DNA from 2 places in the Curtobacterium sp. ABR8 genome. Region 1 is predicted to be linked to the other one. Evidence: riboswitches for the same ligand, from Rfam matches in the RefSeq annotation. Region 1 holds a riboswitch; the other holds the start of a gene.
What was found. A riboswitch is a leader RNA that binds a small molecule or an ion and turns the genes downstream of it on or off. The one in region 1 is predicted to bind thiamine pyrophosphate.
Positions count from the first base shown of each region.

Region 2: linked by a shared signal. The riboswitch ahead of thiM (hydroxyethylthiazole kinase) and the one ahead of ACXKZB_RS06150 (ECF transporter S component) in region 1 are both predicted to bind thiamine pyrophosphate.

Region 1 covers NZ_CM173818.1:1,266,018-1,281,313, reverse strand. The annotation lists gene ACXKZB_RS06185 (acyltransferase family protein) at 1-1,570, shown strand, start outside; gene ACXKZB_RS06180 (metallopeptidase family protein) at 1,570-1,914, shown strand; gene ACXKZB_RS06175 (acyl-CoA dehydrogenase family protein) at 1,925-3,190, opposite strand; gene ACXKZB_RS06170 (LLM class flavin-dependent oxidoreductase) at 3,187-4,623, opposite strand; gene ACXKZB_RS06165 (MFS transporter) at 4,726-6,153, shown strand; gene ACXKZB_RS06160 (nucleoside/nucleotide kinase family protein) at 6,101-6,652, opposite strand; gene ACXKZB_RS06155 (ATP-binding cassette domain-containing protein) at 6,645-9,164, opposite strand; gene ACXKZB_RS06150 (ECF transporter S component) at 9,167-9,805, opposite strand; TPP riboswitch at 9,801-9,912, opposite strand; gene ACXKZB_RS06145 (hypothetical protein) at 10,011-10,331, opposite strand; gene glgX (glycogen debranching protein GlgX) at 10,461-12,695, shown strand; gene treY (malto-oligosyltrehalose synthase) at 12,692-15,196, shown strand; gene treZ (malto-oligosyltrehalose trehalohydrolase) at 15,193-15,296, shown strand, end outside.
Region 2 covers NZ_CM173818.1:1,672,677-1,687,972, reverse strand. The annotation lists gene ftsR (transcriptional regulator FtsR) at 145-849, opposite strand; gene ACXKZB_RS08185 (FHA domain-containing protein) at 849-1,328, opposite strand; gene ACXKZB_RS08180 (FecCD family ABC transporter permease) at 1,442-2,446, opposite strand; gene ACXKZB_RS08175 (FecCD family ABC transporter permease) at 2,449-3,489, opposite strand; gene ACXKZB_RS08170 (S1C family serine protease) at 3,668-5,188, shown strand; gene ACXKZB_RS08165 (hypothetical protein) at 5,185-6,348, opposite strand; gene ACXKZB_RS08160 (putative acetyltransferase) at 6,725-6,982, opposite strand; gene ACXKZB_RS08155 (RNA-binding S4 domain-containing protein) at 7,016-7,378, shown strand; gene ACXKZB_RS08150 (J domain-containing protein) at 7,429-8,394, opposite strand; gene ACXKZB_RS08145 (winged helix DNA-binding domain-containing protein) at 8,473-9,570, opposite strand; gene ACXKZB_RS08140 (phosphotransferase enzyme family protein) at 9,567-10,313, opposite strand; gene ACXKZB_RS08135 (NUDIX domain-containing protein) at 10,444-11,346, opposite strand; TPP riboswitch at 11,428-11,523, shown strand; gene thiM (hydroxyethylthiazole kinase) at 11,512-12,372, shown strand; gene thiE (thiamine phosphate synthase) at 12,369-13,100, shown strand; gene thiD (bifunctional hydroxymethylpyrimidine kinase/phosphomethylpyrimidine kinase) at 13,097-14,605, shown strand; gene ACXKZB_RS08115 (metallophosphoesterase family protein) at 14,702-15,211, opposite strand; gene ACXKZB_RS08110 (MarR family winged helix-turn-helix transcriptional regulator) at 15,208-15,296, opposite strand, start outside.

The DNA of each region.
Region 1 (15,296 bases):
GGTCGCCGTACTGTCCATCTGTTCACTGGCGTGGGCCTTCCTCGCGGTCACCCGCGATCCCGGGGCGGCGTACTTCTCGACGGCGACCCGCGCCTGGGAACTCGGCCTCGGCGTCGTGGTGGCCCTGCTGGTCCGGCGAGGACGCGCACTGCGCCCGTTGCTCGCCGAGGTCCTGGTGGTCATCGGCTCCGTCGCGATCATCGGGTCGATCGTCATGGGACGTGAGTCGATCGGCGTCCCGGCTCCGCTCGCCGTCGTCCCGACGATCGGCACCGCCCTGGTCCTGATCGCGGGCACCGGACGACCCCGAGGTGTTCGAGCCGCGGCTCCGCTCCGGTGGCGACCCCTCGTCGGGCTCGGCGCGATCAGCTACTCCCTCTACCTCTGGCACTGGCCGTTCATCGTCCTGCTGCCCCTGTTCACTTCGCTGCCGATGCCCGCGATCGTGGCGCTGTCCCTGCTGGCCGCGATCGCCAGCTACGCGACCGTCGAGACCGCCTTCCGACACCGCGGACTCGTGTCGACGCTGCGTGAGAACCGTCTGCGGCTCCAGCTCGGCGGACTCACCGTCCTGACCGTGCTGACGCTGATCACCGTGTCCGGCACCGCGGAACGACTGAAGCCGCTCCCCGCGGTGCCTGCCGCGGCGGCCGATGCAGGTCCGGCCGAGGACGACGACGCCTTCCCCGCGCTCCGGGCGCGTGCCGATGCCGTCGCCGCAGGTCTGGCCGCGCGTGCGTGGCCGGACACCCTCACGCCGAGCGCCGACGCCATCAGCGCTGCCGGCTACGCGGACTCGCTCACCACCACCTCGGACTGGGCGTCGACCATCGGGTGCTCGCGGATCGGCGCGGACTGGCGTGCCGCGGGCTGCACGTGGGGCCCGGAGGCGGAGACCAGTACCGACATCGTGCTCGCCGGCGACTCGACGGGGGCGTTCTCGGCGCCGGGGTGGCGTGCCCTCGCCGATGTCTCCGAGGCCGGCGTCCGGGTCCGCAACGCCGCAGAGATCGGCTGCCCCTTCTCGACGACCGCGCTCCGATCAGACGCCGCGACGTGCGCCACGCACAACGCCGAGGTGCTCGCCGAACTCGAGCGGACCAGTCCGGACGTCCTCGTCGTCACCAACCGGTTCTGGGACGAGAACGACCCGAGTCTGGAGTCGATCGACCAGGACGCCTACCAGGACGGCATCCGCGAGATGATCGAGGCGGCCCGCGTCCACGTCGGCCGCGTCGTCGTGGTGCCGGCGACGCCGCCGGGCTACGCCCCCACGAGTTGCACCGCAGGCACCAAGGGCCCTCAGGACTGCCTGACCAGCGACGGCGTCGCCCGCTCGCAGATGCGCGCGCTCACCTCGGCGCTGCGTGGCGTCGAAGGCACCGAGGTGCTCGACACGACCCCGCTCTGGTGCGCCTTCGGGTCCTGCCCGCTGCTCATCGGCGACGTCCTGACACGCTTCGATCCCGTGCACGTCACGCCCGAGGCATCGCACGCGTCGGCACCGGCGCTGCTCGAGCTGCTCCGTCAGCAGGGCATCCTGCCGGGTGTGGCACGATCGACCCCGTGATGGAGATGTCCGCCGACGACTTCGAGCAGCTCGTGACCGACGAACTCGACCTGCTTCCCGACGAGATGGTCGACGGGCTCGACAACGTGGTGTTCGTCGTCGAGGACGAACCGGAGAACGGCGAGGAGCTGTTCGGCGTGTACGACGGCATCGCGGCGACCGAGCGCGGGCAGTACGGCTTCGGCGAGTTGCCCGACCGGATCGTGGTGTTCCGCAAGCAGCACCTGGCCGAGTGCGACACCCTCGAGGAACTCAAGGACGAAGTGCACACCACGCTCGTCCACGAGATCGGGCACTTCTACGGCATCGACGACGAGCGCCTGCACGAGCTCGGCTGGGCGTAGCGGACGCCCGTCAGAACCGCGTCGGCCCCACCTCGTGGTACTTCTCCCACGCATCCACCGGCCCCCGCCCGTGCAGCGCGTACTCCCCCACGAGCCGCTCCTTGTAGACCGCCGGGTTGTGCGACGCCACCACGCGCGCGTTCCGCCAGTGCCGGTCCAGTGCGCGGGTGCGGTCGGCCGCCGAGGCCCCGCCGACCTCGAACAGCTCGGACGCCGACCGCAGCACCCGCGGCCCGATCTCGACCTGTGCCTGGTACACGGCGTTCTCGGCCGCGTCGAGCAGCACGCGGTCCACGCCGACCCCGGGTTCGTTCGTGGCGACGACCCCGTCGAGCAGTCCCGCGGCGGCGGCGACGAGCGACCGGGCGGTGAAGGCCCCGCTCGACAGCCGACCGAGGACCGCCAGGACCTGCGGGTCCTCCCCCGGCGTGGCCGCGTTCGCGTGGATGTACGTGCGGGTCCGTGGTCGGACGAACGCCACGGCGTCGTCGGACACCGCCTGCCCGATCCCTGCGAGGACCGCCAGCAGGTACAGCTGGTAGAAGGCCTGGATGTGCGAGAGCGGGGCGTCCCGGTACGCCGACACCACAGCGGGGTCGACCGACACCCCGTCGAACACGGTGGTGCCGGACGCGGTCAGCCGCTGCCCGAAGCCGTCCCAGTCGTCGACGCTCGTCACGCCGGGTGCGGTGGCGTCGACGGCGAACGTCACGCGTTCCCCGTCGCGGTCCGCCGCCAGGTAGATCCAGTCCGCGTAGAGCGTGCCGGTCGAGTAGAACTTCCGACCGTCGAGGCGGAGGGAACCACCGGCCGGCGTCACCGTCGTCGAGATGTCGGCCAGGGTCGTGCCGGTCCGCTCCGAGGTCGCGTTCCCGATGATCGCTCCGTCGACGATCCGGTCGAGCCACTCGTCGCGCGATTCGGAGTTCGGCCGGAGCAGCACGAGCTCGGTGTACCCGAAGTGTCCCCGCCACAGGTGCGCGATGTTCGAGTCCGCCGCCGCCAGGTCCGCCACCAGCTGCACGAGCTCGACCAGGGTCACGCCGAAGCCGCCCCGGTGCTCCGGCACGCGCAACCGTCCGAACCCCGCGTCGGCCAGCGCGCGCACCTCGGTGTGCGGCAGCGGCCGGTCGCCGGGAGCACCGGAGGCGAGCTCACGCTCGACCGCACCGTCTCGGATGGTCGCGAACACCGGTGCGAAGCGCGCCCGCAGCGTGGCCAGGCGGTCGGCCGGGAGGCCCGGCGTGCGCCCGTCGGTCGTCGTCGCGTCCGTCATGCGGGCACCTCCACCGCACGGGGTGCGTCGTCCAGGTGGGCCGCGGTCGCGCCGCTCGCGCCACCGGAGAACGCGCCGCGCCACTGCCGGGCGGGGTGCGAGTCCGGCAGCTGCGCGTGCCCGAAGAGCTTCTCGCGCAGGGTGCCCGCGCGGTACTCGGACTGCATCAGGCCACGCTCCTGCAGGGTCGGGGCGATGTGGTCGACGAACTCCTCGTACGAACCGGGCAGCGTCCAGTTGATGACGTTCACCCCGTCGACGCCGACCCGCTGCCAGTCGGCGAGCTCGTCGGCGATCTGCTCCGGCGTGCCGACGACCCGGGCGCGGAGCTTCGCGGACAGCCGTGCCAGGTCGGCGATCGTGGGTTCGCGGTCGCCGGCGGCCTCGCGGAGCCACTGCAGGTGCGACTGCCCGGCGTGGGTGCGGACCTCGGACAGCGGGGTGTCCGGGTCGAGGGCCTCGCCGGTGTCCGGGTCGAAGCCGAGGTTCGAGTGCACCAGGAACCCGTCGGCGGCCAGGTACTCGTCGATTTCCGCTTCCTTCGCCTTCGCCTCGGCTTCGGTCGAGCCCGTGACGAACGTCAGGCCGAGGAAGAACGCGATGTCCTCCCGCCGGCGCCCGGCTGCCTGGGCGAGGTCGCGGGTCTCGCGGATGAGCTGCTCGGTGGCGTCGCGGTTCGAGGTCAGGATGAACTGGGCCTCGGCGTTCCGTGCCGCGAAGGCCCGACCGGCGGGCGAGGAGCCGGCCTGGAAGAGCACCGGCGTGCGCTGCGGGCTGGGCGCGCTCAGGTGCGGGCCCTGCACGTCGTAGCGGGTGCCGTGGTGGTCGATGCGGTGCACCTTGTCGGGGTCGGCGTAGCCACGGACCGGGTCCTTCAGCACGGCGCCGTCCTCCCACGAACCCTCCCAGAGCTTCGCGCAGACCTCGAGGTACTCCTCGGCCCAGACGTAGCGCTCGTCGTGCTCCTCGAGCCGGTCGGCGCCGAAGTTGCGGGCTGCGCTGTCGAGCGCACTCGTGACGACGTTCCAGCCGATGCGGCCCCGCGTGATGTGGTCGAGCGTGGAGACCTTGCGGGCGAAGTCGAACGGGTGCGCCTGGATGACGCTCGAGGTGAACGCCAGGCCGAGGTGCTCGGTCGACACGGCGAGCGCGGAGAGCAGCACCGAGGGGTCGTTCGAGGGGATCTGCAGTCCCTCGCGCAGGTTGGTCGAGTAGTCGCCGCGGCCGGGACCGTAGGTACCGACGACGTCCGCGAAGAACATCGCGTCGAACTTGCCGCGCTCGAGGGTCTTCGCCAGGTCGGTCCAGAGCGTCACGTCGTCGAAGTCGGCCTGGCGGGCGTCCGGGTGCCGCCACAGGCCGTGCTGGATGTGCGACGTCGTGTTCATGACGAAGGCCGCGAAGCGCAGCGGACGGTTCGGTGCATCGCTCATGCGTCCCATCGTGGTCGGCGGGCACCGCCCGACGACAGCGACGTGACCTTCCGTTACGCGCGGTGTTCCCCACAGCCCTGGAGGCGACCATGCTCCTGAGGCATGCCGACCCCGAGTACCGTCACCGCGCCTCCCGGCCGTTCCGCCGCACCGTCGACCACCGCGACCCGCCGTCGCGTCGCCCTGGCCTCGTTCGTCGGCACGACGGTCGAGTACTACGACTTCTACCTGTACGCGACGGCATCCGCCCTGGTGTTCGCGCCGACGTTCTTCCCGTCGGTGACGCCCGCCGTCGGCGTGATCGCGTCGTTCGCGACCTACGGGGTCGGCTTCGTCGCGCGGCCGCTCGGCGGGGTGATCGCCGGACACCTGGGCGACCGCATCGGACGCAAGAAGCTGCTCGTCGCGTCCCTGGTGCTGATGGGCATCGCGTCGACGCTGATCGGTGTCGTGCCGTCGGCAGCGACCATCGGTGTCGGTGCCGTGGTCGCGCTGGTGTTCCTGCGGCTGCTGCAGGGCGTCGCGGCCGGCGCGGAGTGGGGCGGGTCGGCGCTCCTGTCCGTCGAGCACGCGCCCGAGCGGCACCGCGGGCTGTTCGGGGCGTTCACGCAGATGGGGTCGGCGGGCGGGATGCTGCTCGCGACCGGCGTGTTCACCCTGGTGCGCTCGCTGCTCGGCAACGAGGCGTTCCTGGCCTGGGGGTGGCGGCTGCCGTTCCTGTTCTCCGCGGTGATCGTGGCGGTCGGCCTGGTGATCCGGCTCGGCGTGCAGGACGCTCCGGTGTTCCAGGAGCTGCGGGCCTCCGGCGGGGTCGAGCGGTTCCCGGTCTGGCAGGCGATCCGGCACCACCCGCGCGCGATCCTGGTGACGGCCGGACTGCGCCTGGTGCAGCCCGCGCTGTACTCGATCCTGACGACGTACTCGCTGACCTACCTCGCGGCCGTGCGGGGACCGTCCGGCTCCGATGCTGGGTTGCAGGCCGTGCTCGTGATTTCGGCGGTGTCGCTCGTGTCGACGCCGTTCTGGGGCTGGCTGTCCGACCGAGTGGGTCGCCGCGTGCTCACGATCTGGTCGGCCGTGGGCATCGCGGTGCTCATCTGGCCGTTCTTCGCGTTCCTCGACGCCGGGCCGCTCGTGCTGCTGCCGCTCGTGGCGCTCATCGGGATGTGCGTGTTCCACGACAGCATCTACGGGCCGCAGGCAGCCTGGTTCGCGGAGCAGTTCCCGACCGGGCGGCGGTACTCGGGGATGTCGCTCGGGTACCAGATCGGGTCGATCTTCTCGGTGGGACTGACACCGCTGCTGGCCGCGGTGTTCGTGGAGCTCGGTGGGGGCTCGCCGTGGATCCTGTGCGGGTACCTCGGGGTGTACGCGGTGCTGACCATCGTGGCGGCGGTGTTCGCGGTGGACCCCGCTGCGCGGGCGCGGGCGGGTGCGGGTGCGGGCGGCGGCACGGCCCGAGGCTCGGGCGAGAGCGCTACGTCCGCAGCACCACGTCGGCCAGGGACGCCGGGTCCTCGGCGGCGATGAAGTCCTGCTCCTGCGCCGCCCACCGGTCCCACTCGCGCGCGAAGGTGTCGCCGTCGCGGCCGATCGCCCGGTCCCACCGGACCGCGTCGTCGGCCTCGAGCCACACCGCCAGCGAGGCGAGTGCCACCGACGCCCGGGACACCGCCCCGCAGCCCTCGATCACGATCGGCAGGTCGGGGTCGACGGCGGTCCACTCCGCAGGACCGTCGGTCGCCCAGTCCCACCGGCGGTACCCGCTGGGTGCGCCGAGCACGTCACGGACCACGGCGTCGGCCGCCGCCCGGAGTCCGTCCCACCCCGGGTAGACGTCGTCGAGGTGCACGACCTGCGCTCCCAGCAGCCGGGCGAGCTGGTCGCCGAGGGTCGTCTTGCCGGTGCCCGAGCGGCCGTCGACGAGCACCACGAGGCGCCCTCCCGACGCCGCCGCGGCGCCGGCAGCGGCTGCGGCGACACCCGCGGCGAGACCGTCGCCGCCCGCCGCCTCCGTCGCATCAGACACGCCAGGTCCCCGCTGCCACCGCGACCGCGATCGACACCACGCCGATCCCGACGAGCACCGCGACCATCGCCCACTCCGGCCCCGCGAACCGCGCGACCCGCGCCCACGTCCGTCGTCCGGGAGCCCCGAACCCACGCGACTCCATCGCCACCGCCAACGTCGTCGCTCGTCGCAGTGCCAGGACCAGCAGCGCGAACGCCATCGATGCCCCACGTCGCAGCCGCCCGGTGTCGGCCAGCCCCCGAGCGCGCCGCGCCATCGCGAGCTGCCGCCAGTCGTCCACGAGCAGCGTCATCATCCGGATGGCCGCGAGCGCTCCGAGCACGAACCGCGCGGGCAGTCGCAGGACCTGCGCGAGCCCGTCGGCCAGGTCGGTCGGGTCGACGCGCACGAACAACGCGACCGCGGGCAGCCCCACGGCGAGCACGCGCAGTGCCGTCGCCAGCGCCAGCGTCAGCGACCCGTCGGTGACGTGGGCGAAGCCGAAGTCGAACCACTCCCGCCCGGAGGGTCGTCCGTACAGCGCGATGCTCACCGCCGTGAGCGGCACGGCCACCAGGACCGGGGACACCCGCAGCAGCAGGGTCCGCACCGGCAGCCGCAGGAGCGGCAGCAGGGCGAGCTCGATGGCGAGGGCGACGGCTGCGGACACGACGTCCAGGCTCAGCACGAGGCACACGCCGAGTGCGAGGACGCCGACGAGTGCGGCGACCGGTTGGACGGCTCGGACGCCGCGGTGGTGGTCGGGCGCGGGGGCGGTCGCGGTCGCGCGGGGCAGGTCGGTCGCGGGCGCGGTCGTCGCGTCTGGTCGCTCTGGAGGCGCGGTTCGGCCCGTCGTCGTCGGCCCCGTCTCCGGGGTGGTCGGCGTCGCGCCCCCGTGGTCGCGTTCCACGCGCCCTTGGTCGCCGTCCACACGCTGGGCGCCGTCCGCCGCGAGCACGACCTCGTCGGCGTCGAGTGCGCGGATCAGGTCGCGGTCGTGCGTGACGGCGACGATGGTGGTGCCGGCGTCGGCGAGCACTCCGAGGTGCCGGACGACGGCGTCCCACGTCGCGCGGTCCTGCCCGGAGGTCGGTTCGTCGAGCACGACGACGGGCGGCCGTGCGGCGACCACCGCGGCGATGGCGAGCCGTCGCTGCTCGCCGCCGGACAGCGTGAAGGGGTTGGCGTCGGCGAGGTGGGCGAGGCCGAACTCGCCGAGGAGCGCGTCCGCCCGGTCCGCGGCGTCCGGCGTGCCGAGCGCTCTGGAGCCGGCCTCGACCTCCTCGCGGACGGAGCGGCCGACGAACTGGTGCTCGGGGTCCTGGAAGACGGTGCCGATGCGGGCGGACAGCTCGCGGCTCGACCAGGTGTGCGGAGCGGGGTCGAGGCCGGCGGCGAGTTCCGTCGTCGCCGAGAGCTCCCCCGCTGCCGGAGGCAGGAGCCCCGCGAGCGTGAGGCCGAGCGTCGACTTGCCGATGCCGTTCGGTCCCGTGACCGCCACGACCTGACCGGCTCGGAGCTCGAGGTCGATCCCGCTGCCCACCCGCTGCCGCTTGCCGCGGGCGGTCCCGAGGTCCCGGGCCTCGAGCAGCGCCGCGCCCGCCCCCGCCCCGGCGCTCGCCCCCGCGCCGAGCGGGCGAAATGCCGCGGTGCCCTCGGCGGCCGACCCGGGCATTTCGCCCGCTCGCGCAGCCGCACGAAGCCGCCCGCGGGCCGCACCACGTCCGGGCTCGGCGCCGGGCACCCACACCCCGGCCGCGGTGAGCGCGGCGCCGTGCCGTGCGAGGACCTCGGCCGGGGCGCCGTCCGCGACGACTCCGCCGCCGGGTGCGAGCAGCACGAGCCGGTCGACCAGGTCGAGCCAGGTGCCGATCCGGTGCTCCACCACGAGCAGGGTCGCCCCGGTCTCGTCGAGCAGCGCCCGGACGGCGTCGTGCACCTGGAGCACGCCGGCCGGGTCGAGGTTCGCGCAGGGTTCGTCGAGCACGAGGGCTCCCGGACGCATCGCGAGCACCCCGGCGAGCGCCAGCCGTTGCCGCTGGCCGCCGGACAGCATCGCGGTGGAACGGTCGAGGGGCAGGTCGAGCCCGACGACCTCGAGGGCGGACCGCACCCGCGCCCAGGTTTCCTCGCGCGAGACGCCGAGGTTCTCACAGCCGAACGCCACGTCGTCACCGATCCGCGACATCACGGTGTGCGCTTCGGGGTCCTGCATGACGAGGCCGACACGCCCGCGGACCGCGCGGGGGTCGGCACCGTCGACCAGGACCGAGCCCTGCGCGGAGGCAGCCGTGTCGTCGGTGGCGTCGGGTTCGTCGGGCAGGACGGCGGCGACCGCTCGGAGCAGCGTCGACTTGCCGGAGCCGGACGGTCCGACGATCGCGACCCGCTCCCCCGGCTCGACGCTCAGGTCGACACCGCGGACGGCCCACTCGGCGCGTTCGGGGTAGCGCCACCCCCAGTCGCGGAACGCGATGCGTGCGGCGCGCACGCCGACGGCGTCCGGGGACGTCGACGACGGAGCGGACACCGTCACACCAGTTCGCGCGGCCGACGCCGACTGTGCTCGCGACCCGCCGCGAACGAGGACAGCACGCCGGTGCGGGCGAGTGCGCGGACGACCAACCACGAACCGGCACCCGCGATGACCGCGCCCGAGATGATCGCGCAGACGACGTAGACGATCTTGAACGCGGCGTCGAGGCCGGGGTACCACAGCACGGTGTCGTTGATGCCGAGCGCGAGGCCGGCCGCGGCGCCCGCCAGGACGACGACCGGCAGCCGGTACACGCGGTACAGGAAGAGTGCGAGGACGATCTCGGCTCCGAGGCCCTGGACGAGCCCGGCCTCGAGCGTCAGCCAGCCCCACTGGGTGCCGAAGAGCGCTTCGACGGACGCGGCGACCATCTCACCGTAGAGCGCGGCGCCGGGTTTGCGGACGACGATGGCGACGAGCGGGCCGGCGAGCAGCCAGACCCCGCCGAACAGCGCTTTCGTGCCTGGCAGGACGAGGTCCATGACGGCGCTGATGGGTTCGTAGCCGAACTCCCACAGCCGGAAGACGACGCCGAGTGCCACCGCGAGCACGCTCGCGACGACGATGTCGACGACCCGCCAGCGCAGCGATCGCCGCGGGGCGGTGTGGACGGTTGATGACGTGCCAGAAGACATGGTGCTGGACTCCTCCCTGCGCCGGCATGATCCGGATCAGGTTCGACGGTCGGAGCGCCACTCGCTCCCTCTCAGCCCGGCGGTCCCGGACTCCCGTGTGTGTCCCAGCAGTCTAGACGTGGTCGCGACCACATGACGGGTCACGACCACGGATCGGACGGGAGGCCCGTGGCGGGTCCGCCACGGGCCTCCCGTCCGATCGTCGCTACTTCTTCAGGACGCGCACCAGTTTCCGGAGCACGGTGCCGGTCACCCAGACGAGCGGGATGCTGACGGCGACGAGCGAGATGAGGTTCGGCTCGAACTCGAGGTCCTTGCCGGGGCGACGGACGTACGCGCCGACCGGGATCGACGCGCCGCCGCCACCACCGCCGCCGTTCTCGTCGTCCCCGCCGCCCCCGAAGCCGAACCAGCCGAGGGACACCGGGATGAGGGTCTGGTCTCCGACCTCGACGGGGTCCCCGTAGTTCGTGGAGACGCCGATCGGGCGTACCTTGTCTGCGATCTGCGTGACGATGTTGGCCATGCGCGCGACGCTACTCGTCCGTTCCTCCACAGGGCGGGCCACGCGCGCAAGGGTGCACAGCTGGGGCTTGTCTGCGGACGCGGACGGGCGTCACCGATATGTTGGCGCGACCATCACCTGGAGGACCGTTTGCACACCTGGCCCGGCAACCCGTACCCGCTCGGGGCGACCTACGACGGAAGCGGCACGAACTTCGCGCTCTTCAGCGAGGTCGCCGAGCGCGTCGAACTCTGTCTGTTCGACACCGACGGCAACGAAGAGTGCATCCCCCTCGTCGAGGTCGACGCCTACGTCTGGCACGCCTACCTGCCGAACATCGGCCCCGGGCAGGAGTACGGCTTCCGTGTCCACGGCCCGTACGACCCCGACAGCGGTGCACGCTGCAACCCGTCGAAGCTCCTGCTCGACCCCTACGCCAAGGCGACGAGCGGCGAGATCGACTGGGACCAGTCGCTCTTCGCGTACACGTTCGGCGACCCGGACTCGACGAACGACGACGACTCCGCGGCGCACATGATGAAGGGCGTCGTGATCAACCCGTTCTTCGACTGGCAGGGCGACCGCGCACCGCGCACGCCCTACGGCGAGACGGTGATCTACGAAGCACACGTCAAGGGCCTCACCGAGACCCACCCCGACGTGCCGGAGGAGCAGCGCGGCACCTACGCCGGCGTCTCCCACCCCGCGGTCATCGAGCACCTGCAGCGACTCGGCATCACGACGCTCGAGCTCATGCCCGTGCACCAGTTCGTGAACGACTCCACCCTGCAGGACAAGGGGCTGTCGAACTACTGGGGCTACAACACCATCGGCTTCTTCGCGCCGCACTCCTCGTACTCGTCCTCGGGCGACCAGGGGCAGCAGGTGCAGGAGTTCAAGACCATGGTGCGGGAACTCCACCGCGCCGGCATCGAGGTCGTGCTCGACGTCGTCTACAACCACACCGCCGAGGGCAACCACCTCGGACCGACGCTGTCGTTCCGGGGCATCGACAACGCGGCGTACTACCGCCTGGTCGACGACGACAAGAAGTTCTACATGGACTACACGGGCACCGGGAACTCGCTCAACGTCGGGCACCCGCACTCGCTGCAGCTCATCCTCGACTCGCTGCGCTACTGGGTGACCGAGATGCACGTCGACGGCTTCCGCTTCGACCTCGCCTCGGCGCTCGCCCGCGAGTTCTACGAGGTCGACCGGCTGTCCGCGTTCTTCGAGCTCGTGCAGCAGGACCCGATCGTGTCGCAGGTCAAGCTCATCGCCGAGCCCTGGGACGTCGGCCCCGGCGGCTACCAGGTCGGCAACTTCCCGCCCCAGTGGTCGGAGTGGAACGGCAAGTACCGCGACACCGTGCGTGACTTCTGGCGTGGTGAGTCGTCCACGCTCGGCGAGTTCGCCTCCCGCATCTCCGGCTCGGCCGACCTCTACGAGCACGACGGCCGCACGCCCAAGGCGAGCATCAACTTCATCACCGCGCACGACGGCTTCACGCTGTACGACCTCGTCGCCTACAACGAGAAGCACAACGAGGCCAACGGCGAGGACAACAACGACGGCGAGAGCCACAACCGGTCCTGGAACTCCGGCGCCGAGGGTCCGACCGACGACGAGGCAGTGAACGCCCTGCGGCTGCAGCGGCGCCGGAACTTCCTGGCGACGCTGCTCCTCAGCCAGGGCGTGCCGATGATCGCCCACGGTGACGAGCTCGGCCGTTCGCAGTCCGGCAACAACAACGTCTACGCGCAGGACTCCGAGCTCAGCTGGATCGACTGGGAGACCGCGGACGACGACCTCGTCCAGTTCACGGCCGACGTCGTGAAGCTCCGCCACGACCACCCGACGTTCCGCCGCACCCGGTACTTCAACGGGCGCCCGGTCCGCCGCGGCCAGGACGAGCCGCTGCCCGACGTGGTGTGGCTCACCCCCGAGGGCGAGGCCATGTCGCCGGAGGACTGGGACTCCGGCTTCGGCAAGAGCGTCGGCATGTACCTGAACGGCGACGGGATCCGTGGGCGCGACTCCCGCGGTGAGCGTGTCACCGACGTGGCGTTCATCACGTACTTCAACGCCCACGACGACGTCGTGACCTTCACCCTGCCGCCCGAGGAGTACGCACCGGGGTGGACGGTCCGCATCGACACCGCCGAGCCCGGCGCCCGCGACGAGGTCATCGACGCCGGCACGCCGCTCGACGTCCCCGCCCGGTCGATGATCGTCCTCCGCGCCGAGCCGAACCACGAGGTCTCCGCCGCGCCGGTCGAGGTCCAGCACCACGAGGGCGATCCGGAGCTCCGGTCCCCGCAGGACGCCGTCACCCCGGCGAACCCCGCCGGCTCCACCGCGCCGAGCGGTACCGCACGATGAGCGCCGGCGCACCGGGAACCGGGCGTCGCGTCCCCGTCTCGACGTACCGGCTGCAGGTCTCCGCGGACTTCGACCTGGCCGCAGCACGCGACCTCGTCGACTACGTGCACGACCTCGGCGCCGACTGGCTGTACCTGTCGCCCGTCCTGCAGTCGGAACCCGGCTCGGACCACGGCTACGACGTCGTCGACCACACGCACGTCGACACCGACCGCGGCGGTGACGAGGCCCTCCGGGTCCTCGCCGAGGCCGCGCACGCCGTCGGGCTCGGCGTGCTGGTCGACGTCGTCCCGAACCACGTCGGGGTCGCCACCCCGGAGGTCAACCCGTGGTGGTGGTCCCTGCTCGAACTCGGCCAGGGCTCCCCCGTCGCGTGGGCGTTCGACGTCGACTGGGACGCCGGCGACGGCAAGGTCCGGGTGCCGGTCCTCGACGACCGGCTGCTCGACGCCGTGTCGCTCGACACGTCCGACCCGGAACGCCCGGTGCTGCGGGTCGGTGAGACCGCGTACCCGACCGCGCCCGGCACCGCCCACCCGGGCGATTCGGTCGAGGCCGTGCACGCGCTGCAGCACTACGCGTTCGTGCACTGGAAGCGCGCCGACCACGAGCTCAACTACCGCCGGTTCTTCGCGGTGAACACGCTCGCGGCCATCCGAGTCGAGGAACCCGAGGTCTTCGCGGCCTCGCACGGCGTCATCGGCGCCTGGTTCCGCGACGGTCTCGTCGACGGCCTACGCATCGACCACCCGGACGGGCTGTACGACCCCGCCGGGTACCTGCAGGACCTCGCCGAGCTGACCGGCGGCGCGTACACCCTCGTCGAGAAGATCCTCGAGCCCGGCGAGGAACTGCCGAGCTCGTGGCCCGTCGACGGCACCACCGGGTACGACGCCCTGGGCGTCCTGGACCGCGTGCTCGTCGACCCCGCGGGCGAACCGTCACTGACGGCCGCGTCCGGAGCGGAACCGGCCGACTGGCAGCAGCTCACGCACGACACCCGCCGCGGCATCGCCGACGGGATCCTCGGCAGCGAGGTCGAGCGGCTCGCCCGCCTCCTCGCTCCGGTCGCCGCCGGGGCGGACGCGATCACGCACGAACGACTCGTGGACGCCCTCGCCGAGGTCGTGGCGTCGTTCGACGTGTACCGCACCTACCTGCCCGAAGGCGCGCACCACCTCATCGCCGCGCTCGAACGTGCCGCCGAGGCCCGCCCGGACCTCGACGACGTCATCGACCGCATCGCCCCGGCGCTCGTCGACCCGGAGAACGCCGCCGCCGTCCGCCTGCAGCAGACGAGCGGCATGGTGATGGCCAAGGGCGTCGAGGACACGGCGTTCTACCGCACGTCCCGCCTGACGTCCCTGAGCGAGGTCGGGGGCGACCCGAGCGTGTTCGCGGTGTCCGTGGCCGACTTCCACCAGGCGCAGCGCGACCGGCTCGGCAGCTGGCCGCACACCATGACGACGCTCACCACCCACGACACGAAGCGCAGCGAGGACACCCGGGCACGCATCGCGGTCCTGGCCGAGCTCGGCAGCGAGTGGGCCGATACCCTCGACCGGTTGCAGTCCCTCGTCCCGCTCGAGGACCGCGTGTTCGCGGACCTGCTCTGGCAGGCCATCGTCGGTGCCCGGCCCGCGAGTCGCGAGCGGCTGCACGCCTACGCCGAGAAGGCGTCGCGCGAAGCCGGCGACAGCACGACCTGGACCGAGCCGGACACGGCGTTCGAGGAGCGCATGCACGCGCTCGTCGACGCGGCGTTCGACGAGCCCGCGGTGGTGGCCGTGCTCGATGCCCTCGACGAGCGGATCGACGCGGCCGGGTGGTCGAACGGGCTCGCGCAGAAGCTCGTGCAGCTCACGGCGCCCGGCGTCCCCGACGTCTACCAGGGCACCGAGTTCTGGGACCGTTCCCTCGTCGACCCCGACAACCGCCGTGCGGTGGACTACGCCGAACGGCGCCACGTCCTCGCCGAGATCGACGGCCCGGACGACGACGGCCCCGAGGACCTGCCCGCGATCGGGATCGACGGCGCTGCGAAGCTCCTCGTGACCGCGCGTGCGCTCCGGCTCCGCCGCGACCACCCCGAGCTCTTCACGCGGTACCTCGCGCTCGAGGCGACGGGCAGCGCGGCGGACCACGTCGTCGCGTTCGACCGTGGTGGAGCCGTGACGGTCGCCACGCGACTGCCGATCGGCCTCGAACGGGTCGGCGGCTGGGGCGACACCCTCGTGCACGCCGTCCCCGTCGATCGGGTCGACCTGCTCACCGGCAGGTCGTTCCCGGCCAGCCGGGGCATCGCGCTCGCGGACCTGCTCACCACGTACCCGGTCGCGCTGCTCGTCCCGGCCGCCACGGTCGGGGAACCCGGCCACGCCGACACGGTGACCGACGCGTCCGACGCGGGACGGGCCTCCCGGTCGACCGCCGGAACCGCCCCGGCGACCACCGAGTCCGACGCACAAGCCGAGATCGACATCCTGGAGGGTCACGCATGACCGCACCCGACCGCTACGCCGTCTGGGCGCCCGAGCCGGACCGCGTCCGGCTGGTCGTCGACGACGTCGAGTACCCGCTGACCCGGGGGGACGACGACTG
Region 2 (15,296 bases), 410 kb from region 1:
TCAACGACGGGTTGAGAGTTGTTCCGAGGTCAACGGTAGCGACTCCGACCGCTCCCGCGCGGGACATCCGACTCGGCGCGTCCGGCGTGTCGAGGATACGCCCCACCCACTGACGCACAAGCCCCCGCGGAGCACCGGAACGCATCATGCGTCGAGACGACCGATCGCCGCGCGGATGAGGCTCGAGCGGATGACCTCGAGCTGGACGGCGATCTCGCGTGCCAGTTCGGTGGCCTTCGCCCGCGACGTGGCGTCACCCCGGCGGGACACGGGCATGAGTGCGGATTCGATGAGCCCGACCTCACGCTCGGCGGTGCTGCGGAGCGTGCGCAGGTGGCGCGGCTCGATGCCGGTCCGCTGCAGCTCGACGAGCGCTTTGAGGACGGACACGCTGTCCTCGCCGTAGGTCTCGGTGGCAGGGAGCAACGAGGCGGAGACCGCGTCTGCCAGGAGCATCGGGGACGCGCCGGCCGCGCGCGCGGTCTCGTCGCGGGTGTACCGACGTTCGCGCCCGAGGATCGAGGGGCGAGGGGCGTCGCCACCACCGGGTAGGACCGGTTCGCGCCCCGCGTCGAGGTCGGCGAGGTAGTCCTTGATGACCTTGAGCGGCAGGTAGTGGTCGCGCTGCAGGCCGAGGATCACCCGGAGGCGGTCGACGTCGGCCGCCGAGAACTTGCGGTACCCGCTGGCCGTGCGGATCGGCGTGACGAGCTCACGCTCTTCGAGGAAGCGCAGCTTGGAACTCGACAGGTCCGCGAACTCGGGCTTGAGGCGAGCGAGGACCTGCCCGATCGTGAGCAGGTCCGGTGCCGCTGACCCCGCCCGGGCCGCAGCGGACCGTGCGGCCACTACGCGTTCGCCAGGCGCGCCAGGTCGACCCGGGACGCGTAGAACGTCAGACGGAACTTGCCGACCTGGACCTCGGCCCCGTCGGTGAGCGGCGCTTCGTCGATGCGTGCACCGTCGAAGTACGTGCCGTTCAGCGAGCCGTTGTCCTTGACGGTGAAGGCCGTGCCCTGCCGCAGGAACTGCGCGTGCTTGCGGGAGACCGTGACGTCGTCGAGGAAGATGTCGGCGTCGGGGTGTCGACCGGCCGTCGTGACGTCGGAGTCGAGGAGGAATCGCGCACCCACGTTCGGACCGCGGCGCACGACGAGCAGCGCCGATCCGGACGGTAGGGCGTTGACCGCCTCGCGCTCTTCGGCTGAGACACCGGACTCGGCGGTGAGCGCCGCGCCCATGTCCATGCTGAAGGTCAGCGTGGTGTCGACCAGCCGCTGCTCCGGGGTCTTCTGACCGTCGGGCTGCGGGACCACTGGATCTGGCATCGGTGGACCTCCTCCTCTTGGCCCACCAGCGTATCGGAAAGGAGGGCTCCAGCGGCAGCCCCGAACTGGGCCTGTGGACGATCGTCCGCGGTGCGCGAACGCGCGGTCCGGGTTCAGCGACCGCGCGCGAGCAGCCAGAGCAGGTACGGGGCGCCGACGACGCCCGTGACGACACCGACGGGCAGGGCGTTACCGGGGATCGCGAACTGGGCGATGAGGTCGCTGCCGAGCGTGATCGCCGCCCCCACCGCGGCGGCCGGTCCGAGGGCGACGCGGCCGCCCCCGACGAGGCGACGGGCGATCGGCGCCGCCATCAGTGCGACGAACGACACCGGCCCCGCCGTGGCCACCGCGGCGGCGGTCAGGCACACCGCGGTGAGGAGCAGCAGCACCTTCGCACGGTCCGGCCGGAGCCCGAGGGCCGCCGCGACCTCGTCACCGAGCGTCAGGACGGTCAAGCGCGACGACTGCAGCAAGGCGAGCAGGAACAACACGACGAACGCGACACCGAGCACCCCGACCAGGTTCCGGTCGACGGCGTTCAGGCTCCCGGACAGCCAGAGCAGCGCGGTGCCGGCCTGGGTGACGGTACCGCTGGTGAGCATCCACCCCGTGATGCTCAAGCAGATCGCCGCGACGCCGATCCCGACGAGCACGACCCGGTTGCCGGTGATCCCCCGGCGCCAGGCCAGTGTGGCGATCACGACCGAGACGACGACCGCGCCGACGAGCACGACCGAGAAGAGCGTGCCGCCGGAGGCCCCGAACAGCACGATCGCGGTGAGACCCGCTGCACTGGCACCCGAGGTGATGCCGATGACGTCCGGGCTCGCGATCGGGTTGCGGACGACGCTCTGCACGATGGCGCCGGCGACTCCCAGGCTCGCGCCGACCAGCACCGCACCGAGCACCCGCGGACCGCGCAGTTGCCCGATGACGAAGTCCGAGATGCGGTCGCCCTGACCGAACAGTGCGCCGGCCACCTGCGCCGGGGTGAGCGGGATCGAACCGACACCGAGTCCGACGAGCACCAGCGCGACGAGCACGACGACGACGGCCGCCAGGACCACGAGCTCGCGCCGGACACCGACGAGCGTGCCCCGAAGGGACGTCGACACCGTCACAGGCCCCGCACCGCCCTCGACCGCACGAGCGCGATGAACACCGGCGCACCGATGAGCGCCGTGACGATGCCCACCTGCAGCTCGCCCGGGTACGCCACGACGCGCCCGATGACGTCGGCCACCAGCAACAACGCCGGGGCGACGATCGCGGAGAGCAGGATCGTCCACCGGTGGTCGGGGCCGCTCAGGCGACGGACGGCGTGCGGCACGGCGAGCCCGACGAACGCGACCGGCCCGGCTGCGGCCACCGCGGACCCGGCGAGCAGCACCGTCACGAGTCCGCCGACGGCCCGCACGAGCACCACGCGCTGTCCGAGCGACGCCGCGAGCTCGTCGCCGAGGGCGAGGGTGTTGAGCGACCGTCCGAGGCCGAACGCGATCACGAGACCGATCAGCACGGGGGCCGTGATGATGCCCGCGGTGCCGAGGTCCTTGCCGGCGAGTGCGCCGACCTGCCAGAACCGCAGCTGGTCGAGCAGGCTCGCGTTCGTCACGAGCACCGCGGTCGTGATCGACGACAGCGCGGCGGCGACCACGGCACCGGACAGCGCGAGGCCGACCGGTGACAGCCCGCGGCGGGCGACGGCGGCGATCCCGTAGACGAGCAGTGCCGCCAGGGCAGCGCCGACGAACGCGAACGGCAGGTAGGCGGCCGTGCCGCTCACCCCGAAGAGCGCGATGCCGGCGACCACGGCGAGGGCTGCCCCGGAGTTGATGCCGAGGACGCTCGGGTCGGCGAGCGGGTTGCGGGTCACACCCTGCATCACCGAGCCGGCGACACCGAGGGCCGCACCGGCGAGGAGCCCGACGACGGTGCGCGGGACGCGGTTGCCGAGCACGATGAGCCCGACCTCGTCGTTGCGCCCCGGGTGCAGGACGGTGTCGAGCACGGTGCCGAGCGGGATCGGCCGTGATCCGTAGGCGATCGACAGCGCGCACGCCACGGCGAGGACGACGACGGCCAGCACGGTCGCCCCGACCAGGCGGGAGACGGAGGCGGGCGCCGGTGGCGCGGACGTGGACGTGGAGGAGCGCATGGGGAGTAAGGCAACCCTAACGGACGCCCGCGCGACCGACCGGGCAGCGCACTCGGCGTCCCCCGAGCAAGCCCGGAGCATCCGCTGGGTCCGTTCATAGGCTCGTCATCGGATCGCCGCCTGTACTGGTCTCCATCGACACCCGCCCGGGTCGTCGAGGGACGACCGGAGAGCACCGATGAACGAGACCCCGAACCCCGCCGCCGACGCCGACCGCCAGCACGACGAGCAGGGCAGCGCCCGGACCGACGGCGCGGAGCAGCAGCGGCAGCAGCAGGCGTACGGGATGCCCTGGGAGGCACCGCACGCCGACCCCACCACCCTCCGACCGGCCTACGCCTTCGACGGCTCCGGTCCGTACCTGTACGGCCCGGACGGCTCCGGCCCCTACGCCTACTCCCCCGACGGCCGCGGCCCGTACCTGATCGGCAGCCCGGCACTCACCGGCACCCACCACGCCTGGGCGCACACCGCGGCGACGGCGAACCACCCGGGCGCGGTCACGAAGCGCCCGCGGCGACTCGGCCTGATGATCGGCTCCGGCATCGCGGCCCTCGCCATCGTGGGCGCCGCCGGCGGCACCGCACTGGGTCTGTCCTCGCAGAGCACGACGACCACGTCGAGCCAGTCGCAGGGCACCACGACGCTGCCCGACAGCGGGTCCGGTACCGGCGGCACCGGCAGCAGCGACGGGACGAACGGCTTCACGGTGCCCGGCGACGGCACCGGGAGCGACGGCGGCACCGGGTCCGGGACCGGGACCGGGACGACCCAGTCCCCCGCCACCGCAGCGACCGCCGCCCAGAAGAAGGGCGTCGTGACGATCAACACCGTCCTGAACTACGACGAGTCCTCGCAGGCTGCCGGCACCGGCATGATCCTCAGCGCGAACGGCACGGTCCTGACGAACAACCACGTCATCCAGGGCGCCACGAGCATCACCGTCACCGACGAGACCACGGGCAAGGAGTACAAGGCCGACGTGGTGGGCACCGACGCCACGAACGACGTCGCCGTCCTGAAGCTCGAGAACGCGTCCGGCCTGTCCACCGTCACGCTCGACGACGACGGCGAGCCGAGCACCGGCGACACCGTCACCGACGTCGGCAACGCGGAGGGCACGGGCAACCTCGTCGCCGCCGAGGGCACCGTCACGGCCACCGACCAGGACATCCAGGTGCAGAGCGAGTCCGGCACCGGCACCGAGTCGCTGTCCGGTCTGATCGAGATCGCGGCGGACATCGTCTCCGGCGACTCCGGCGGCCCCGTCGTCGACAGCGAGGGCGAGGTCGTCGGCATGGCGACCGCTGCGTCCTCGGGCACCGCGGACGTCACCGGGTACGCGATCCCGATCACCACCGCGAAGGCGATCGCCGAGAAGATCCTCGACGGGGAGTCCTCGAGCACGATCACCATCGGCCTGCCCGCGTTCCTCGGGGTCCAGGTCAGCAGCACCGCGGGCGCCACGAGCGGTGTGGCCGTCGCCGGTACGGTCGAGGGTTCCGGGGCCGCGAGCGCCGGCCTGGCCGAGGGCGACACGATCACGAGCCTGGGCGGGACCACGGTCACGACCTCGGACGAGCTCACCGCCGCCGTGCAGTCGCACGCCGTCGGTGACAAGGTCGTGGTCGGCTACACCGACAGCACCGGCGCCGCCAAGACCGTCACCGTCACCCTGACCGCCGGCCCGGCCGCCTAGGCGGAAGGAAGCAGCGCCCGCACCACCGACCGGTACACGTTGGCCGGGGAGTCCGTTTGGAAGACGGTCTCCCCGGCCTCCGTCTTGCCCACCCGCGCGAAGCCGATCCCCTCGGCGCGCACGATCGTCACGGGCTTCGGCTTGCCCGGTCGCCGCAGGTACGACACCGTCCACGGCGCCGCCCAGAAGCGCGCGAGCCGCGGGTCCGCCTCGACGAGTGCCTCCGGCAGGTCCGGCGCGTCGGAGCCGCCGGCCAGCCGGCGGCCGAGCAGGTGCCCTGGCAGCGACCCCGTGCGGAACGGGAAGGTCCACGTCGGACCGATGCCGAGCCTCCCGGCCGTCAGCGCGACCGCGCGGTCCGGCGTGACGGACGCGACCACCGCGCCCGCCTCGGCGGTCCCGTCCACGACGGTCTGCGACCAGACCTGGAGGCGCGACTCGCCACCGTCGGGCAGGTGCTGTTCCAGCGTGACCGGCTGGGCATCGCCCTGCCACGGTTCGAGCAGTGTCTGGGTCGACTCCGGCAGCGTGCCGAGCCGGCCGACGAGGCCCGCCTCGATGAGTTCGCGGCCCGCCGCGGTGCGGAGGAGCGTCGGGTTCCAGCGGCGTCCGGCGAGGCTCTTGAGCGTGCCCACCGCGTCGGCGCTCAGGCGGGGGCCGTCGAGCTCCGGGCCGGGCACCGGGGCGGGCAGTGGTTCGAGGTCGCGCTCGGGGCGCACCGGGGACGGCTCGGTCGCGCGGACGCTCTCGAGGACGGCGAACACGAGTTCGTCGGTCTCCAGCAGTCGCGCCAGGGGCCGTTCGATCGTCAGGTCGACGCGGTGCCGGCCGGTGACGAAGAGCAGGTGTGCGCCGGCGACGTCACCGTGTTCGTCGGGACGGACGTACTCAACCAGGCGTGCGGGAGCACCGGCGGCGGTCCAGGTGTCGCAGCCGACGAGCAGCAGGCCGTCGACGGAGCCGGGCAGTCTCGCGAGGAGCCCCGTGTTCTCGTCGCCGATCGCACGGTCGCTGGGGCGGGATCGGACGGTGAGGACGATGTCGTCGCCGGTGACGCGCAGGTCCGCCTGGGCTGAGTCCTCGCGGCGCCACTGGTCGGGGCGGCGGAGGGTGAGGCGGGCGGTGCGGTCCTCGGTGCCGAGCGGGACGGGGACTGCCATGGCACGAGGCTACGTCGGGTGCGGGGCGCGGAGGGGTGCGGCTCGCCGTGCACGCGCGGGCGGGCGGGTGGCGTGCGCGGCAGGCGGCGGCGCGGGCGACGCACGGTGCACGTCTCGTCGTCGGGAGCGAGGTTGTCGGCTCCGTGCCCCGACACAACGCCGCACGGAGCTGTCTCGCCCGCACGGGCCGAGGAAGTCCGCACCGTGCGGGCGCGACGACGCGAAACGCGCACGGTGCGGCCACCGCCAACGGGTGCGGCTTCGACCGCCCCGTGCAGCGCAGCAAGCGCGCCCGAGCGGCCACGCCCGCACGGCTCGACCAAACCTGCACCGTGCGGGCACGACCAACGGCGCCCGAACCTCGCACGGTGCGGGATCAGCGGCGGGGCGCGCGCGGGGCCGGGGGCGGCGGGACGGGCTTCGCGGCGACGACGTCGGCGAGCCGGACCTCGACCGGGCCACGGCGGGTGGCGATCGTCACGGTGTCGGGGCCGCGGGCGACGAGGTCTCCGAGGGCGTCCTGTGCGCCGTCGCCGTGGTGCGCCCGGACCACGAGACGGTCCCCGACCTCGGCGTCGTGCAGCACACCGAGCGCACGGGCCCGCGCGATCGCTGCCTGCTCCCCGGTGCTCACCCGCCCAGCGTAGGGGCCGCCTAGAGTGAGGGGATGGCCAAGGCTCGCGTGGACAGCTGGATCTGGGCGGTGCGGATCACGAAGACCCGCTCCGCCGCGACCGCCGCGTGCAAGGCCGGGCACGTCCGGGTGAACGGGGAGCGTGCGAAGCCCGCGCAGCCGATCGGCCCCGGCGACGAGGTCCGGGTGCGGCAGAACGGCTTCGACCGGATCGTCGTCGTCACGGGGATCATCCTGAAGCGGACGAGTGCGCCCGAGGCCGCGAAGCACTTCGAGGACAAGACGCCGCCGCGGCTCTCCAAGGAAGAGGCCGGGTTCGTCCCGATGCGCGACCGCGGTGCCGGACGCCCGAGCAAGCGGGAGCGCCGAGACCTCGAGAAGCTCCGCGGCTACTGACACCGAGCACCGAGGCGCGCCGACCGTCGACGCCCGCCGGACGTCAGACGTCAGACGAAGCGGACGGTCTGCTGCAGGCGGTCGCGGATCTCGAACACGTCGACCGAGCCGGGCGGGGACCACACGCCGTTCAGGACCTGCCCGAGCGCACTGCGCCGGACGACGAGCGCGGTCGGCTTCTTCGGGGAGCCGACGAGCTGCACGTCGACCTCGACGGCGGAGTCCGGCACGACGAGCAAGCGGCCGGTGAACCGCACCCGGGTCTGCTTCTGCACGGCACGGGCGGCGCGGACCAGTTCCTTCACCGGTCGTTCCCCCGGCGCCAGGGTCTCGCCGACGATGTCGCCGTGCTCCACCCGCACCGGGGCGCCCCAGTCGATCGACTCGACGGCCCAGAGTCCGCTCGGGGTCAGGACGGCGTGGTCGAGCTTGCCCTCGGCGCCGGCGTCCAGGTCGTGCCACACCGTCACGCCGATGCCCATGTCCGAGACGATCGAGGCGGTGGCCTCCTCGGCGAGTGCTTCGCCGAGCAGCCGCCGGATGTGCCGGGGCGCGGACCGGATGAGGGTGGGGTCGTAGGGATCCTCGATGGGGTCGCCGAGTCCGACCCACTCGCGTTCCGCCTGCAGGAAGACCTCGCGGGAGCGTCCGCCGGGGTGTCCGTGGGACCGCGCGCGGGGGCGGGTGTCGCGACGGGCTGACGGAGGTGCGTAGGCGTCGCGACCGGAGTCGGGCCTCCCGGTCGACGAACCGGACGCACCGGACGCGCTGAACGGCCCGGTACCGTTGCTGGTGAACGAGCCGCGGGAGCCGGCGTCGTACGCGCGGCGTGCAGCGGGCGTGCCGATGCGTTCCCAGGCGAGCTGGACGCGCCGGAAGTGCTGCGCGTCACCGCCGAGGTCGGGGTGGGATTCGCGGGCGGCGCGCCGGTAGGCGCGGCGGAGCGCGTCGTCGTCGGCGGTCGCGGGGACGCCGAGGACTTCGTACGGGGTGGCGTCGGCCGGGCTGTCGGTCATGGCCCTGCGACATTACCCGAGGCAGGGTACGAGTCCGCCGCGTGCTTGCTGGGTACGGTCTGGGCCCACGCCGCCGGCTCAGGCGCTGCGGCTGGTCGCCTCCACGACCCCGAACGCGACGGGCGCGTCGAGGAACCGCGCGTACCGGGCGGCGGCCGCCTCGAGCGCGCGGACCGCAGCGGTGTCGAGTGCCGCGAAGGGCGTGACGGTGACGAGGACCCCGCCGGCGCGCTCGGTCCGCTTCCAGGTGCCGACGACCCGACCACGGACGACGGCCATCGGCAGGAACACGCCGTTGGCACCCGGCACCACCCGGTCGGCGTGTGCGGGGTCGAGCTGGGCGGAGCGGTCGGCGTACCCGAGCAGGTACTCGTCGAACCCGGGCAGCAGGTGCCCGGTGGGTGTCCCGCCGGTGGTGGGACGGTCGGCCAACGCGAGGAGTCCGTCGCCGAGGTCCTCGACGGCGTCGCCGGCTGCGGCTCGGGCACGGCGGAGGTCGCCGAGCGGGAGCTTCGTCCAGCCGGCGGCGTCGGTCTCGGTTGCGGGACCCCGGCCGCGCAGGTAGCCGACGAGGACGCGGCGGAGTGCTTCGTCGCGGTCGGGGACCTCGGCGGCCGCCGGTGCCCACTCGTCGAGGAGCACGAGTCCCTGGCCGACGCGGGCGGTGGGTCCCCAGGCGACGAGTCCCTCTTGCGCGAGCTGCAGCAGCAGGTGGTAGCCGCGCCCGGCGCCGGGGTCGATGCCGGCGGCGCGGTACTCCTCGAAGAGTTCGTCGCGGACGAGGGAACGACCGCCGGAGAGTGCGGCGACGGTGGTGTCCCGTGCTCGGTCGAGCAGGGGCCGGTCGATGCCGAGTTCGGTGGCGCGTCGGGCGATGCTGCGCAGGGTCCGTTCGGCGGTCAGGGAGAGCAGGAGTCGCAGGTCGTCGGGGCGCACGGCGTGCAGGGTCCCCCGCATCGGCCAGGAGCGGACGAGTCCACCGCGGTCGAAGGCGGCGCGGACGTCGTCGCGGGTCGCCCCGGGTGCGCGGACCCCGATGGCCCAGAGCGCCTGGCCGAGGTCCTGCCCCTGCACGGCGGTCATCCGCTCGACTGCGGCGGTGGGGTCGAGCCCGGGGACCGCGATCCCCTGCGCGGCGAGCCGCAGCGTGCGGAGCTGCGCAGGGGTCGGGGTCACGCGACGGCGGCGGCGATGGCGTCGGCGTGCTGCTCGAGGTAGGCGACGTCGGCCCGGTACAGGTCGGCGTGCCCGTGTGCCAGGTCGCTGACGAACTTCGGGTTGCCCGCGGCGGCCTCGGTCTCCATGGTGGTGACCATCGCGACGAGTGACGCGGTCATCGTCTCGGCGAGGACGCTGCGGGAGCGGGCGTCGAGGTCGTAGGCGCGGCAGAACTCCGCGGCACGGGCGAGCCGGTCCTCGAGGGCGGGGGCGGTCATGCCCTCGACGGCTCCGGTGGTGAACGGGGCGAACCGGTACACGGCACTCGCGACGTCCCAGACGCGGGGCCCGGGGTGTGCGGTGTCGAAGTCGATGAGCCCCACGGCCTGGATGCCGTCGTAGACGCAGTTGTACGGGGCGAAGTCGCCGTGCACGATCGTCTCGACGGGTGTGCGCTCGGCCTGGGACCAGCAGTCCCGCGATGCGTCGAACGGATAGGTGGCTGCGGCGTCGTGGAACTGCCGGAGCAGGCGGGCGCTCGTGACGAGGGCGGCTTCGCTCGCGACGTCCTCGGTCCACGGGTACTCCCCCGCGACCCCGGGGACGAACGACACCGTCTCGAGGGTGTCGCCGTGCTCGATCGGCTCCGGTGCCGCGACGAACCCCTGTTCGTGCAGGTGTGCGAGCAGCCGGTGGACGGTCGGTGTCCACGGCCCGGCCGGGCGGTGGACTCGGTCGTCGGCCCTGGTGATCCGCTCCATGGAGAACCTCCTGTGTGTGCGTCTCCGTTGACGTCCGGCCAGCGTACCGACGAGTGGGTCGGCTCGTGACACAGCGGTGTGAACAACACGTCACAACGAAGGACACGGCGGGTCGTGCCGCGCCGCCTCGCTAGGACTGGTCGCGCAGCCAGGACGGTCCGTGCACGACGGCGCCGATCGCCTCGACCCGGGCGCGGAGCCCGCGGTCGGCGGTGACCACCACGACGGGTCCGTCCCCCGCGTCCACCGCGGACTGCGCGGCCGACACGATCGCGTCGTCGCCGGAGCCCGGCGCATGCACGACCTCGACCGGTCCGGACCCGTCGGTCCCGTCCGCCGTGGCGCCACGGGCCGCACCCTCGAGCACCACCGTCCACCGCGGCCACCACCGGTCGAACGGCAACGCGAGCAGGTCGGCCGGCACCCCGGACGCGGCGAGCGCCGTCACCGACGACAGCAGGCGCGCAGCGGCACCCGCGCGGTCCTTCCACCACCCGTCGGGCACGCTGCCGACGACGTTCGCGGCGTCGACGACGATGTGCGGCGTGGTGGTGATGGACGCGCGGAGGGCCGGCCACGACTTGTTGAACCCCGGGTGCAGCGGGAGGTCGTCGACGTCGTCGACGGGGATCCAGGAGAGCGCGATGCTCTCGCGGTCCGCGATGACCGGTTCGAAGGGCCGGGAGGCGCGCCCCACGACGGTCGTGTAGGTCCAGAACCCCAGGTCGAGCAGTGCGGTGTGGCGCAGGTCGACGCCGTCGTGCGGCACCCCGGCTTCCTCCGCGGACTCGCGGAGTGCGCCGGTGACGGCGTCCTCGCCCTGGTGTCGTGCGCCGCCGGGGATGCCCCAGGTGCCGCCGTGGTGGCTCCACTCGACGCGGTGCTGCAGGAGCACGCGTCCGGCGCCGTCGTCGACGAGCAGTCCGGCGGCGCCGAAGAGTCCCCAGGCCTTGGTGCCGTCGGGGCCGACCGCCCAGGCGTCGCCGGGGTCGCGGGGACCCGGGGGCGGTCCGGGAGGCGTGGTGTCTGGCACCCGTCAACCCTGTCACACGGGGCCGGACATGTGACCGGAGACGACGGCCGTGGCACGACGCAGCGGCTCGTGTACGGTGTCGCTCGAGACACGGGGTGCCGCAACCAGCGGCTGAGATCACACCCGTCGAACCTGCTCGAGCTCGTACTCGCGAAGGGATCGTCCATGGAAACCGCTGCGCCCTCCCCTGATTGGGCCCACCGAACCGCCGAGCTGCTCGAGGCCGTCCGTGCCCGGAGTCCGTTGGTGCAGTGCATCACGAACACCGTGGTGCAGAACGTCACCGCGAACGTGCTGCTGGCGCTCGGTGCGTCACCCGCGATGGTCGACGTCCCGACCGAGGCGGGGCCGTTCGCCCGGGTGGCCGATGCCCTGTTGGTGAACACCGGCACCCCGCACGCGGAACCGCGGACGGCCGCGCTCGAGGCCGCTCGCGCCGCCCGCGACACGGGCACCCCGTGGGTGCTCGACCCCGTCGCCGTCGGCTCGCTGCCGGTGCGCACCGTCCTGGCCCGCGACCTGCTCGGGTTGCACCCGACGGTGCTGCGTGGCAACGCCTCCGAGGTGCTCGCCCTGCTCGGCGACTCGGCCGGTGGCCGCGGCGTCGACAGCACGGTGGGCACGGAGGACGCCCGTCTCGCGTCCGTGCAGGCGTCGACCGGGAGGCTCGTGGCCGCGGTGGCCGTGTCGGGTCCCGTCGACCTGCTGGTCGCGCCGGGCACCGGTGTGGTGCGGGTCGCCAACGGCACCGACCTGTTGACGCGGATCACCGGGGGCGGGTGTGCCCTCGGCGCGGTCGTCGCCGCGTTCACGTCGGTCGTACCCGACGACGCCGGTGCGGCCGCCGTCGCCGCGACCGCGGTGCACACCATCGCCGCGGAGCTCGCCGCCCGCGAGGCCGGTGGCCCCGGCACGTTCCAGCCGCTGTTCCTCGACCGGTTGGCGTCGCTCACCCCGGAGGACGTCGTCCGCGAGGCCCGGATCACGGTCGAGGCCGAGCCTGCGTCCCTGGTGGTGCCGGCATGAGCGGGCCGCAGCGGGACGTCGGCGTCTACCTGGTCACCGACGGCTCGCTGGCCGACCGGCACGGTGTCGGCGTGCTCGGGGTGGTCCGCGCTGCGGTGCACGCCGGGGTCGGGATCGTCCAGGTGCGGGACAAGGACGCCTCGGCCCGTGACCTGCTCGCCCTGACCGCCGCCGTGGCCGACGCCGTCGGGGACCGCGCGATCGTGGTGGTCGACGACCGGCTCGACGTCGCCCTCGCCGCTCGGCACGCGGGGCACCGGGTCGCCGGGGTGCACCTCGGCCAGTCGGACGTGCCCGTGACCGTCGCCCGGGCGCTGCTCGGGCCGGACGCGCACGTCGGGCTGACGGCGAACACGCTCGAGCACCTGGCTGCCGTCGAGCGGCTGCCCCGCGGCACCGTCGACCTGCTCGGCGTCGGGGTCGTGCACCCCACGGCGACGAAGGCCGACCATCCGCCGGCGCTCGGTCACGACGGGTTCGCCCGGCTCGCGGCGGCGACCGAGGTGCCCTGCGTGGCGATCGGCGGGGTGACCCTCGACGACGTCGCGCCGCTCCGGGCAGCCGGCGCCGCTGGCGTGGCGATCGTCTCGGGCATCTGTGCCGCGGCCGACCCCGGATCCGCCGCGGCGGCGTACGTGGCCGCGTGGGGCCCTGGAGCCGACCGCGGGGCGGAGTCGGAGCGGCTCGCAGCGGGCGATCCGTTCCTCCCGTCGGGGGCCTCGTCGTGACCGTCCCGCGCGTCCTGGCCGTCGCCGGGACCGACCCGACCGGCGGCGCCGGGCTGCAGGCCGACCTCAAGGCGATCGCCGCGCACGACGGCTACGGCATGGGGGTGGTGACGGCTCTCGTCGCGCAGAACACGCACGGCGTGCGGTCGGTGCACGTGCCGGACGTCGCGTTCCTGCGGGAGCAGCTCGACGCGGTGTCCGACGACGTGGTCGTCGACGCCGTCAAGATCGGCATGCTCGGCACCGCCGAGGTCGTGCGGACCGTGACGGACTGGCTGCGGGAGCACCGGCCGCCCGTGGTCGTCGTGGACCCGGTGATGGTGGCGACGAGCGGCGACCGGCTGCTCGACGAGGACGCCGCCGCCGCGATGGGCACGTTGTTCGGGCTGGCCGACCTGGTCACGCCGAACCGGGCCGAGCTGGCGGTGCTGGCGGAGCTGGCCGGGGCTCCGTCGCGGGCTCCGCTGTCGTCGCTGGATGCTGCGCGGCTCGTGGCGTCGACGTGGGACGTCCTCGTGCTGGCGAAGGGCGGACACGACGAGGGGCCGACCTCCGACGACGTGCTCGTGTCGCCCTCGGGATCCGTTCGGCGGTTCACGGCTCCCCGCGTTGCGACGACGAACACGCACGGCACCGGGTGCTCGCTGTCGAGCGCGATCGCGACGCTCGCCGCCCGGCACGGGGACTGGGAACTCGCGGTCGGGGTGGCGAAGCCCTGGCTGACGGCGGCGCTGCAGGGAGCCGATGGGCTGCAGGTCGGGTCCGGCAACGGGCCGATCGACCACGGCGCCGTGGCCCGTGCGGCGCTGCCCGTGGTCCCGTCCACCGACGTGTGGTGGGAGGACGTCGGCTCCCTGCTGCGGTCGACGATCGCGTGCGGGTTCCTCGTGGGGCTGCGGGACGGGACGCTCGATGCGGACGTGTTCGCCGGGTACCTCGCGCAGGACGTGCACTACCTGCGGGCCTACGAGCGGCACCTCGCGGCGCTGGCGGCGAGCGCTGCCGGTGCTGGTGCCGGTCCTGCGGCTGCCGCGTTCTGGGCTGCGGCGTCCGAGGGGTGCGCCGCCGAGGCCCGCGACCTGCACCACCGACGACTCGCCGGCACCCACGCCGACGACCCCGTCCACCCGACGTGCGCCGGCTACCTGGCACACCTGCAACAGGCGGCGGACTCCGGGTCGGCGGCCGTGCTCGCCGCGGCGGTGCTCCCCTGCTTCCGGGTCTACGCCTGGGTGGGCGCGCAGCTCGGCACGGCGCCGGACGGACACCCGTTCGCGGACTGGATCGCCGCGTACGGCGACGAGGGCTTCGCGGCGTCGAGCGCCGAGGCGACCCGATTGGTCGAGGAGATGGCAGCCGCCGCGACCCCGGCCGAGCGGGGACGGATGGCGCGGGCGTTCCGCCGCTCGACCGAGTGGGAGCTGGCGTTCTTCGAGATGCCGCTGGGATTGGGTGCCGGCGCTGGTACCGGGGTCATCGCCGCGGAAGCGACACTTCTACGCTGACGACCGCCGACCACCCCGCGAAAGCGACAGATGTCCGCCGATGTTCCGCGGGGATCTGTCGCTTTCGCGAACGGGGTGGCTGGGGCGGATCTCGGGTCAGCGGGCGGGCGGCGGCAGGCGCACCAGTTCGACGGTCAGGTCCGCGCCGGTCACCGTCCCGCGCATCCACGTGCAGTCCGGCTGCCGGCGACGATCGGTGGGCGACCCGGGGTTGAGCAGCCGCAGGCCCGACGGCGCGACGGTGTCCCACGGGATGTGCGAGTGCCCGAAGACGAGCACGTCGACGTCCGGGTACTCGGCGGCCATCCGGCGCTCCCGGCCCGTCGCGGCGCCGGTCTCGTGCACCAGGGCGAAGCGCAGGTCCTCGACGGCGAAGCGGGCGACGAGCGGGAGCCGGTCGTCGAACTCGGGGCCGTCGTTGTTGCCGCGCACTCCCTCGAACCGGCGCGATCGGGCCTGCACGGCGTCGAGGGTGGCGAGGTCGACCCAGTCCCCCGCGTGCACCACGAGGTCGGCGGCGTCGACGTCGGACCAGAGCGCCGCCGGCAGGTCCTTCGCCCGCTTCGGCAGGTGCGTGTCGGAGAGCAGGACGAACGAGGTCGTCACGTCGACGCGCGCCCGGGCATCGGCAGCCCGGCCTCGTCCGAGGCGCCGAGCCGTTCCAGCAGGCCGGCGAGCAGGGCGATGTCGT